2 regions of the Allobosea sp. Tri-49 genome follow, and region 2 is predicted to be linked to the other one. Evidence: predicted binding sites of a transcription regulator. Region 2 holds the regulator's gene; the other holds the start of a gene.
The links. Region 2 encodes LexA, which represses DNA repair genes until DNA is damaged. Its sites were predicted from a motif close to TGTTCNNNNTGTGTTCNG; they were not measured.
Positions count from the first base shown of each region.

Region 1 (4,914 bases), 770 kb from region 2:
GTGCCTGATCGTGGCACCTGACGATTTGGCCTGTCCACGAAGCGCGAAAGCGGGCGAAAGGTTCCGCCCAACAGGCGAAAACCTTAGCGCTGCTTGCAAATCATGGGCACTGCGCGAACGGGGATGACATGGACCGGGCGTATGACCGCACCTGTCAGCAGGCAGCAGGGTTCAGCCGAGCGTTCCCAGCGCCCGCAAGGCCTTCAGCGTCTCGCGCAGGCCGCGATGCAGCGGCTTGTCCTTGCGCAGGACAAGGCCGAGCGTGCGATGCACCCGCGGCGACAGGGAACGCACCACCAACCCGTCGCTCTCGCCGCGCACCGCCATGCCGGGCAGCACGGCGCAGCCGAGACCGGCGCCGACCAGCCGCTTGATCGCCTCGACGCTGCCGAGCGACATCACCGGCTTGAGTGTCACGCCGGCGCGGGCGAACCATTCGTCGGCGATGCGCCTTGTGATGCCGCCCGGCTCGAATAGCAGCACCGGCAAGCGCGCCAGCGCTTCCGGCGTCAATCGCGCCGGCAACTCCATGCCGGGCGGCGCGATCACCGCGAACTCGTCCTCCAGCAGCGGCGTCACGTCGAGGTTGCGGCCGGCGGCAGGCAGCGAGACCAGGCCGATATCGATCTGGTTGTCCTCGATCGCCTTGACGATGTCGGAGGTGTTGCCGGTGCTGACGGTGATCTCCAGGGTTGGATGGCGCTGGCGCAATTCGCGCAGCACCGGCGGCAGCAGGAAGATGCAGGCGGTCGCCCCGGTGCCGATCCGGACACGGCCCATCGCCCCGGTCGCGTGCCGCGCCATGGCTTCGCGCGCCGCCGCCACAGCAGCCGCGATACGCCCGGCATGGTCGAGCAATTCGACGCCCGCCGCCGTTGGCTGGGCCCGGCGCCCGACCCGCTCGATCAGCAGCGTGCCGAGCCGGCGCTCCAGTTCGCGGATCTGCAGGCTGACCGCCGGCTGGCTCAGGCCAAGCCGCTCGGCCGCAGCCGAGAAGCTGCCGAGCGCGATCACCTGGCGGAAGCTGTCGAGCTGGTCGAGGCGAAGATCGCGCATCTCAAAGAATTTCTTATGCTCCGTATAACTTCGAGAAGCTTCATTTATGAAAGGGCAAAGCGCAAGGTGCCTTGGCGGTTCGGAAGAATCCGGCCGCGGCGAGGCACGAGCAATGGGCAGGATCTGGTCTACGGGACGATGGCTGTTGCGAGAGGCAGCAGATTATGTCGGCACCTCCCAGCATTCGCGCTATCAGCAATTGCGGGCCCTGCGCGAGCTCGACGAGCGCCGCCTCGCCGATATCGGCGTGACGCGGCAGGAAGCGCTGAACGGGCGCGCCGACACGATTGAAGGGCGGCCCTGCTGGGCCGGAACGATTGCGATGCCGACTTCTGAGTCCGCCGGCAACACGGCACCGCCCATCCTCGTCCGCGATGCTGAGGAGGCGGACATGGGCGCGATCCAGGCGATCTACACCCACCATGTCCTGCATGGCCTCGCCAGCTTCGAGGAGACACCGCCGAGCGTCGAGGAGATGCTGGCGCGCCGGCAGGCGGTGCTGGGGCTAGGTCTGCCCTATCTCGCTGCCGAGCAGGGCGGCCGGATCGTCGGTTACAGCTATGCGACGGCCTATCGCCCCCGTCCGGCTTATCGCCACACCATCGAGGACTCGATCTATGTCGCCGACGGGTTCGGTGGTCGCAGGATCGGCTCCACCTTGCTCGGCGCCCTGATCGGCCGGTGCGAGGCCGGACCGTGGCGTCAGATGCTCGCCAATATCGGGGATAGCAGCAATGCCGGCTCGATCGGCCTGCACCGCCGCTTCGGCTTCGAGCCGATCGGCACCTTGCGCTCGACAGGCTTCAAGTTCGGCCGCTGGGTCGACACCGTGCTGATGCAGCGCAGCCTCGGGCCCGGCGACGAGACGCTGCCACAGCCATGGGCAACCGAGCCGGCCCGGTGATCTCCCGCAGCACCGTCTTCTGCCTCGGGCTGGCGCAGCTCATCTCCTGGGGCGTCTCCTATTATCTGGTCGGCGCCTTCGGCGAGCGGATCGCGGGCGAACTCGGCTGGTCGCAGGCGATCATCCATGGCGGGCTCTCGGCCGGCCTGCTGGTGATGGGGCTGACCTCGGGCGCGGTCGGCCGCCTGATCGACCGACATGGCGGCCGCACCGTGATGTGCGTGGGATCGCTGCTCACCGCCGCCGGCTGCCTCGGCCTCGCCTACGCTCACACGATTCCGACCTATTACGCCGCCTGGCTCTGCCTCGGCCTCGCGATGCGGCTCACCCTATACGACGCCGCCTTCGCGGCGCTGGCCCGGATCGGCGGCAGCGCCGCGCGCCGGCCTATCGCCCAGATCACCCTGCTCGGCGGCCTCGCCTCGACCGTGTTCTGGCCGCTTGGCCACGCACTCGCTGAGCAATTCGGCTGGCGCGGGGCGCTGATCGCCTATGCCGGCTTCGCGCTTCTCACTCTGCCCTTGCACCTGACATTGCCGGCAGGCTCGGCACGGCCTTTGCCCAGTGCGGCCGCAGCGAAGCCCGTCATCACGCTCAGCCCGGCCGATACCCGCTTCGCCGGCCTGCTCTATGCGCTGATCGTCACCTTCGCCGGTGTCCTCAATGCCGGCATGTCCGCCCATATGATCGGCATCCTCGCCGGGCTCGGCCTGCCCGCCGCGGCCGCGGTCTGGATCGGCGCGACGCGCGGCATCGGCCAGTCGCTGGCGCGGCTCGGCGAGGTGCTATTCGGCGCGCGCACCAGCCCGTTCGACCTCAACCTCGTCGCCTGCCTGGCGCTGCCGCTCTGCTTCGTGGTCGGCCTCTTCGGCGGTGCCAGCGCCATGGCAGCGCTGGCCTTTGCCTTCTTCTACGGCGCCGGCAATGGCGTGCTGACGATCACGCGCGGCACGCTGCCGCTGATGCTGTTCGATCCGAAGAGCTATGGCGCCTATGTCGGCCGGTTGCTGGCGCCGGGCTTCTTCCTCTCGGCCGCAGCCCCGCTCGGCTATGCGCTGCTGATCGAACGCTATGGCGCCTCGGCGGCGCTGATCCTGTCCGGGGCTCTGGCCCTCGCGATGCTCGTCTCCGCCATCCTGCTCCGCCGGCGTTTCCGTAGCCTGCCACGCTCCTGACAATCTCTGTCAGCACACCCCGCAAGAACAATGCGGCAACATCCGCGACTGCGTGCTACTCATGCCGGCCTCTCGCCCGGCCGCACTGGCACGAGCCGGCGATTGCCCTATCTCTACGGCTTAGCTCAATTCGGACACCACCATGGCTCGCAAGACCACGCTCGCCGAACAGGCCGCGACGCTGGAAGACATGTTCGACCGCAACCGCGCGGCCGATCCGAACGCCCGCGTCATCTCCGTGCGCGGCGCGCGCGAGCACAATCTCAAGAATATCGACCTCGCGATTCCGCGCGACAAGCTGGTGGTGTTCACCGGGCTCTCCGGCTCGGGCAAATCCTCGCTCGCCTTCGACACGATCTATGCGGAGGGCCAGCGCCGCTATGTCGAGTCGCTCTCGGCCTATGCCCGCCAGTTCCTCGAGATGATGCAGAAGCCCGATGTCGACCAGATCGACGGGCTCTCCCCCGCCATCTCGATCGAGCAGAAGACGACCTCGAAGAACCCGCGCTCGACGGTCGGCACCGTCACCGAGATCCACGACTATATGCGCCTGCTCTGGGCCCGCGCCGGCATCCCCTATTCGCCCGCGACCGGCCTGCCGATCGAGAGCCAGACCGTGCAGCAGATGGTCGACCGGCTGGTCGAGCTGCCGGAGAAGACCCGCGGCTATCTGCTCGCGCCGGTCGTCCGCGGCCGCAAGGGCGAGTTCCGCAAGGAGATGGCCGACTGGCTGAAGCGCGGCTTCCAGCGCGTCAAGGTCAATGGCGAGTTCTACGAGATCCCGGACGCGCCGACGCTCGACAAGAAGTTCAAGCACGACATCGACGTCGTGGTCGACCGCATCGTCATCCGGCCCGATCTCGGCGCCCGCCTCGCCGACTCGCTGGAGCAGGCGCTCGACCTCGCCGACGGCATCGCCGTCTTCGAATATGCCGACGAGAAGGAGGAGAACGGCGAGGCCCGCCGCGTCACCTTCTCCTCGAAGTTCGCCTGTCCGGTCTCCGGCTTCACCATCCCCGAGATCGAGCCCAGGCTGTTCTCGTTCAACAACCCGTTCGGCGCCTGCCCGGCCTGCGACGGCCTCGGCCACGAGATGCGGATCGATCCGGAGATGATCGTTCCCGATCATGGCCTCTCCCTGAAGAAGGGCGCGATCGCGCCCTGGGCCAAGTCGACCTCGCCCTATTACGGCCAGACGCTCGATGCGCTCGCCAAGCATTTCGGCTTCTCGACCACCAAGCCGTGGTCGGAGCTGCCGCAGAGCGCGCGCGACGCCATATTGTTCGGCACCGGCACCGAGGCCGTGCGCATGGCCTATAATGACGGCCTGCGCGCCTATGAGGTGAAGAAGCCCTTCGAGGGCGTGATCACCAATATGGAGCGGCGCTGGAAGGAGACCGAGAGCGACTGGGCCCGCGAGGAGATCGGCCGCTTCATGTCGGAGACGCCCTGCGCCGCCTGCAACGGCTTCCGGCTCAAGCCCGAGGCGCTGGCGGTCAAGATCGACATGCGCCATATCGGCGAGATCTCGCAGCTCTCGGTCAAGGACGCGCTCGCCTGGGTCAGCGCCCTGCCCTCGCGCCTGTCGGCGAAGCAGAACGAGATCGCCCCGCGCATCCTGAAAGAGATCCGCGACCGGCTGACCTTCCTGCTCGATGTCGGCCTCGAATACCTGACGCTGGCGCGCGGCTCGCGCACGCTGTCGGGCGGCGAGAGCCAGCGCATCCGCCTCGCCAGCCAGATCGGCTCCGGCCTCACCGGCGTGCTCTATGTGCTGGA
Region 1 covers NZ_CP017946.1:1,957,201-1,962,114, forward strand. The annotation lists gene BLM15_RS09700 (LysR family transcriptional regulator) at 172-1,056, opposite strand; partial or broken gene BLM15_RS31820 (hypothetical protein) at 1,169-1,282, shown strand; gene BLM15_RS09705 (GNAT family N-acetyltransferase) at 1,379-1,960, shown strand; gene BLM15_RS09710 (MFS transporter) at 1,936-3,135, shown strand; gene uvrA (excinuclease ABC subunit UvrA) at 3,278-4,914, shown strand, end outside.
Region 1: uvrA (excinuclease ABC subunit UvrA) is a predicted target of LexA. The motif match lies at 3,159-3,176, and genes of this name have one in related genera.

Region 2 (4,914 bases):
CGAGGCCGAGCCAGGCGAGGCCGTCGAGGATTGCGGCGATCGCGCCCTCGGTCGAGCGTTCGCGGTCGGTATCCTCGATGCGCAGCAGCATCTTGCCGCCATGGCGGCGGGAATAGAGCCAGTTGAACAGCGCGGTGCGGGCACCGCCAATGTGCAGGAATCCGGTTGGCGACGGCGCGAAGCGCGTGACGACCGTATCGCTCATGAAAACAGGCTCCGGGGGAACGGGCAGGCAAAAAGGCGAGGGCGGGCTGCAATGCGGGCCTCGGCCGGGGCTGACATCCGGCGCCGCCGCTGTAACATGGCTTGCCAGCCGCCGTTAAGAGCCTCCTGTGGGGACGGGCTCACCATTCGCGCGGTGGCGATGGGGGGACGGATGCTCTCCTACGGGCCAGAAGAGCGCCGTAGCAGGGGACGTGCCGGCGTGCTGGCTCTGCCGGCGCGACTGCGCCGCGTCGGTGGCTTCGCCTGGCCCGAAGTCCTGCCGTTGCACGAATGGGGTAGTCGGTTTCGCCAGTCCCTCGAAACCGAGGTCGAGCGGCGGCGTCTTTTCAACTGGCTGCCGGTCTGTATGGGCGCCGGTGTGCTGCTCTATTTCCTGGCCGATCGCGAGCCTGGGCTGGCCGCTCCCCTGGTCGGGCTGATCCTGTGTGCGCTCGCCGGTTGGCTGACGCGCCGCCGCCGTGCCGTCATGGCGGTCTGCATTGCAGCCGCAGCCGTCTTTGCCGGTTTCGCGGCGGCAGCCTGGCGAACCGCCGGCATCGCCGCCCCCGCGTTGGCGCGGAACCATGTCGGCAAGCTTACCGGCTTCGTCGAGGCGCTGGAGCAGCGCGAGAAGGGCGTGCGGATCGTCGTGCAGGTCACGGACCTACCGGGGATCGAGGTTGCGCAGAGGCCGCGGCGGGTGCGCGTCACCACGCCGGTGACGACGCTGAGGCCCGGAGACCATATCAGCGCGACGGCGCGTCTGTTGCCGCCGCCCGGCCCGGCGCGTCCTGGCGGCTATGACTTCGCCCGCGATGCCTTCTTCCAGGGCATCGGCGCCGTCGGCAATATCGCCGGCAAAATCACGCTTACACCGGCGCCGACCCCGATGCCGCGCCGGCTCGCTTTGGCGGTCGCGATCGACCAAGCTCGCAACGCATTGACCGAACGCATCGCGACCAGTGGTGGCGGGCAGGCTGGGGCGATGGCGGCGGCGCTGGTCACCGGCAAGCGCGGACTGATCAGCGAAGCGACCAACAACGATCTGCGCGCCGCCGGCATCTACCACATCGTTTCGATCTCGGGCCTGCACATGGTGCTAGCCGCCGGCACGATCTTCTGGCTGGCGCGGGCTCTGCTCGCGCTGTCGCAGACAGCGGCACTCTACTGGCCGGTGAAGAAGCTCGCGGCGCTCGCCGCCATGGCCGGTGCGACCGGCTATTGCGTCTTCTCCGGCGCGGAGGTCGCGACGGTGCGCTCGCTGATCATGACGCTGGTGATGCTCGGGGCGATCCTGGTCGATCGGCCGGCGCTCTCCATGCGCAATCTCGCGCTCGCTGCGATCATCGTGCTGCTGCGCGAGCCGGAAGCCGTGCTCGGGCCGAGCTTCCAGATGTCATTCGGGGCGGTCGCGGCGCTGATCGCCTTCGCTGAACGGTGGCAGGAGCGTCCGCCCGACGCCGCTGCCGCATCCTGGCCCTGGCCGCTGCGCCCGCTCTGGCTCTCGGCCGTCGGTATCGTGACCACGACCATGGTCGCGACCGCGGCAACGGCGCCCTATGGTGTCTTCCACTTCCAGACCTTCAACCCGTTCGGCCTGCTCGGCAACGCGCTGGCACTGCCCTTCGTCTCGCTGATCGTGATGCCGGCCGCCGTCTTTGGCGTGCTCGCCTATCCGTTCGGGCTCGACTGGCCGGCCTGGGCGCTGATGGGATGGGCGTCGGGCCTCGTGCTCCAACTCGCCCATTGGGTCGCCGGCATCGACCGCTCGACCGTCGTGCTGCCGGCCTTCGGCTCGCTCGCCCTGATCCTGTTCTCGCTGTCGCTGCTATGGCTGACCTTGTGGACAACGGCGCTGCGCTTCCTCGCCGCACTGCCGCTGGTCGGCGGACTGGCGCTGGCCTCGGCACCGTCGCGGCCGGACATCCTGATCGAGCGCGACGGTTCCGGCGTGCTGGTACGTGGGCCGGAGGGGAAGATGGTGCTCGCCGGCAAGCCGAGCCGCTTCGTGCTGACGCAATGGCTGCATGCTGACGGCGATTCGCGGTCGCCCGACGATACGGCCTTGCGTGAAGGCGCTGCCTGTGATTCCCGCGGCTGCGTCATCCGCCTGCCGGACGGCCGCAGCGTCGCTTATACGCGCGACCGCTTCGCTTTGGTCGAGGACTGCCAGCGGGCCGACCTCGTGGTGACGTCGCTCTATTGGAGCGCGCCCTGCGCCGCCCGGCTGATCGACCGCAGCGCGCTCATCCGCGATGGCGCGACCGCCTATCATGCCGCCCGCGGCAGTTGGCGCGCCTATACGGCCGATGAGGCCGCGCGCCTGCGCCCATGGACCCGTGCGCGGCCGGAACCGAGGCCGGCACCCGAATCAACATCTGCGCCGGCAACTGCAGCAGCAGTTGCGGAGCCGGCACAGGATCTGGAGGCGCTTCAGTAGCGCCGCATCAGATTGACGAGGCGGCCCTGGATCTTGACCCGGTCGGGTCCGAGCACGCGTGTCTCATAGGCCGGGTTGGCGGCTTCGAGCGCGATCGAGGAGCCACGCTTGCGCAAGCGCTTCAGCGTTGCCTCCTCGTCGTCGATCAGGGCGACGATGATGTCGCCGGTGTTCGCCGTGTCCTGCTTGCGGATCACGACGGTGTCGCCGTCGAGGATGCCGGCCTCGATCATCGAATCGCCGCGGACCTCGAGCGCGTAATGCTCGCCACCGCCGAGCATGTCGGCCGGCATGGAGACGCTATGGCTGCGGTCCTGGATCGCCGAGATCGGCGTGCCGGCGGCGATGCGGCCCATGACGGGGATGGAGACGGTGGAGCGCCCGCTCTCCTCGGCGCCCGTGGGGCGCGGCTTTGCTAGAGTGGCTGCCGGTGCCGGCGGGGTTTGGCCAAGCCCGCCCTGGACGATGGAGGGGCTGAAGCGGGCGCGTTGCGCCTGCTGCCCGCCGATGCCGTCCGGCATCTTGATGACTTCGAGGGCCCGCGCCCGATTGGGAAGCCGGCGAATGAAGCCGCGCTCCTCGAGCGCCATGATCAGCCGGTGGATGCCAGATTTGGAGCGCAGGTCGAGCGCGTCCTTCATCTCGTCGAAGGAGGGCGGCACCCCGGATTCGCGCAGGCGCTCATGGATGAAGCGAAGCAGTTCAAACTGTTTGCGTGTCAGCATGGTCGCGCCGCTCGCCTCTCGGGCTAGAATCGAAACAAAGCACGAACACCATACTCGTTCGCCTTGTGTTCCGCAAGGCGGGTTCTGCCGATGACGCGGTCAGCGCAGCCGGATGACGCGGCAGGAATCGCCTGCCTTGGCCGCTTTGGCGAAGACCGGGCGGATCACCAGTGCCTCGGCGCGCGACAGGTTCGCCAGCATCGATGAATCCTGCTTGGCGAAGGGCCTGACGCGCCGCTCGCCATCGGCGGTTTCGAAGGTGGCGCGCAGATAGTCCTGGCGCTCGTCATTGGCCGGCAGATCGATTGCGAGGATGGCGGGCTCGCTGCGGTCGCGCGCCGGATCTTCGACCCCGAGCAGCGCCTCGACCAGCGGCATGGCGAAGAGGTGCCCGCAGACGATCGAGGAGACCGGATTGCCCGGCAGGCCGAGCGCGACCATGGCGCCGAGCCGGCCCATCATCATCGGTTTGCCCGGGCGCATCGCGATCTTCCAGAAGCCGAGTTCCATGCCCTGCGCCTTCAGCGCGGCCTGGACGAGATCGTGCTCGCCGACCGAGGCGCCGCCGAGCGTGATCAGGACATCGGCACCGGCCGTGCGCGCCGCCTCGATCTTGCCGGCGAGGTCGGGATGGTTGTCGCGGGCGATGCCGAGGTCGAGCGCCGTGCCGCCGGCCTGCTCGACCAGCGCCGCGAGGGCAAAGCTGTTGGAGGCGACGATCTGGTCGGGGCCGACCGTCTCGCCTGGCAGGACGAGTTCGTCACCGGTGGCGAGGATCGCGACCAGCGGCTTGCGGCGGACGGCGAGCGTCGGATGACCCGCGGCTGCGGCCAGGCCGAGCGCAGCGCTGTCGAGCCTGCGGCCAGCTTTCAGCAGGACCTCGCCGGTCCTGAAATCGAGTCCCGCCAAGCGCACGAACTGGCCGGGATCTGTAGGCTTGACGACCCGAATGACCGGACTGCCGACACCTTCGGCATGCTCCTGAATGAGGATCGTGTCCGCGCCCTCGGGCAACGGTGCTCCGGTGAAGATCCGCACCGTCTCACCGAGGGAAATTCTCCCAGAGAAGCCACGGCCAGCAGCGGATTCGCCGATGACGCGAAGCTGCGCCCCCCGCGCCAAGTCCTTGCCGCGCACGGCATAGCCGTCCATCGCCGAATTGGCGAAGGGCGGTTGGGTCCGCAGCGCCGCCACATCCTCGGCCAGCACGCGGCCGGCGCATTGCGCCAGCGCCAGCGTCTCGGCCGGCGCCTGGCCGGGCACGCTGTCGAGCAGTGCCTTGAGCGCGACGGGAACGGGGGTGAGGCTCATGCCGATGGCCCTGCGAGCTCATAGGTTCCGGATTTTCCGCCGGATTTATGCACGAGCTGAATGCCTTCGATATGCATGGCGCGATCGACCGCCTTCACCATGTCATAGACGGTGAGGCAGGCGACGCTGACGGCGGTCAGCGCCTCCATCTCGACGCCGGTCTTGCCGGTGAGCTTGACCTCGGCGCGGACGCGCACGCCCGGCAGGGCGTCGTCGATCGAAAGGTCCACTGCG
Region 2 covers NZ_CP017946.1:1,182,868-1,187,781, forward strand. The annotation lists gene gltX (glutamate--tRNA ligase) at 1-205, opposite strand, end outside; gene BLM15_RS05800 (ComEC/Rec2 family competence protein) at 377-2,644, shown strand; gene lexA (transcriptional repressor LexA) at 2,638-3,369, opposite strand; gene BLM15_RS05810 (molybdopterin molybdotransferase MoeA) at 3,469-4,680, opposite strand; gene moaC (cyclic pyranopterin monophosphate synthase MoaC) at 4,677-4,914, opposite strand, start outside.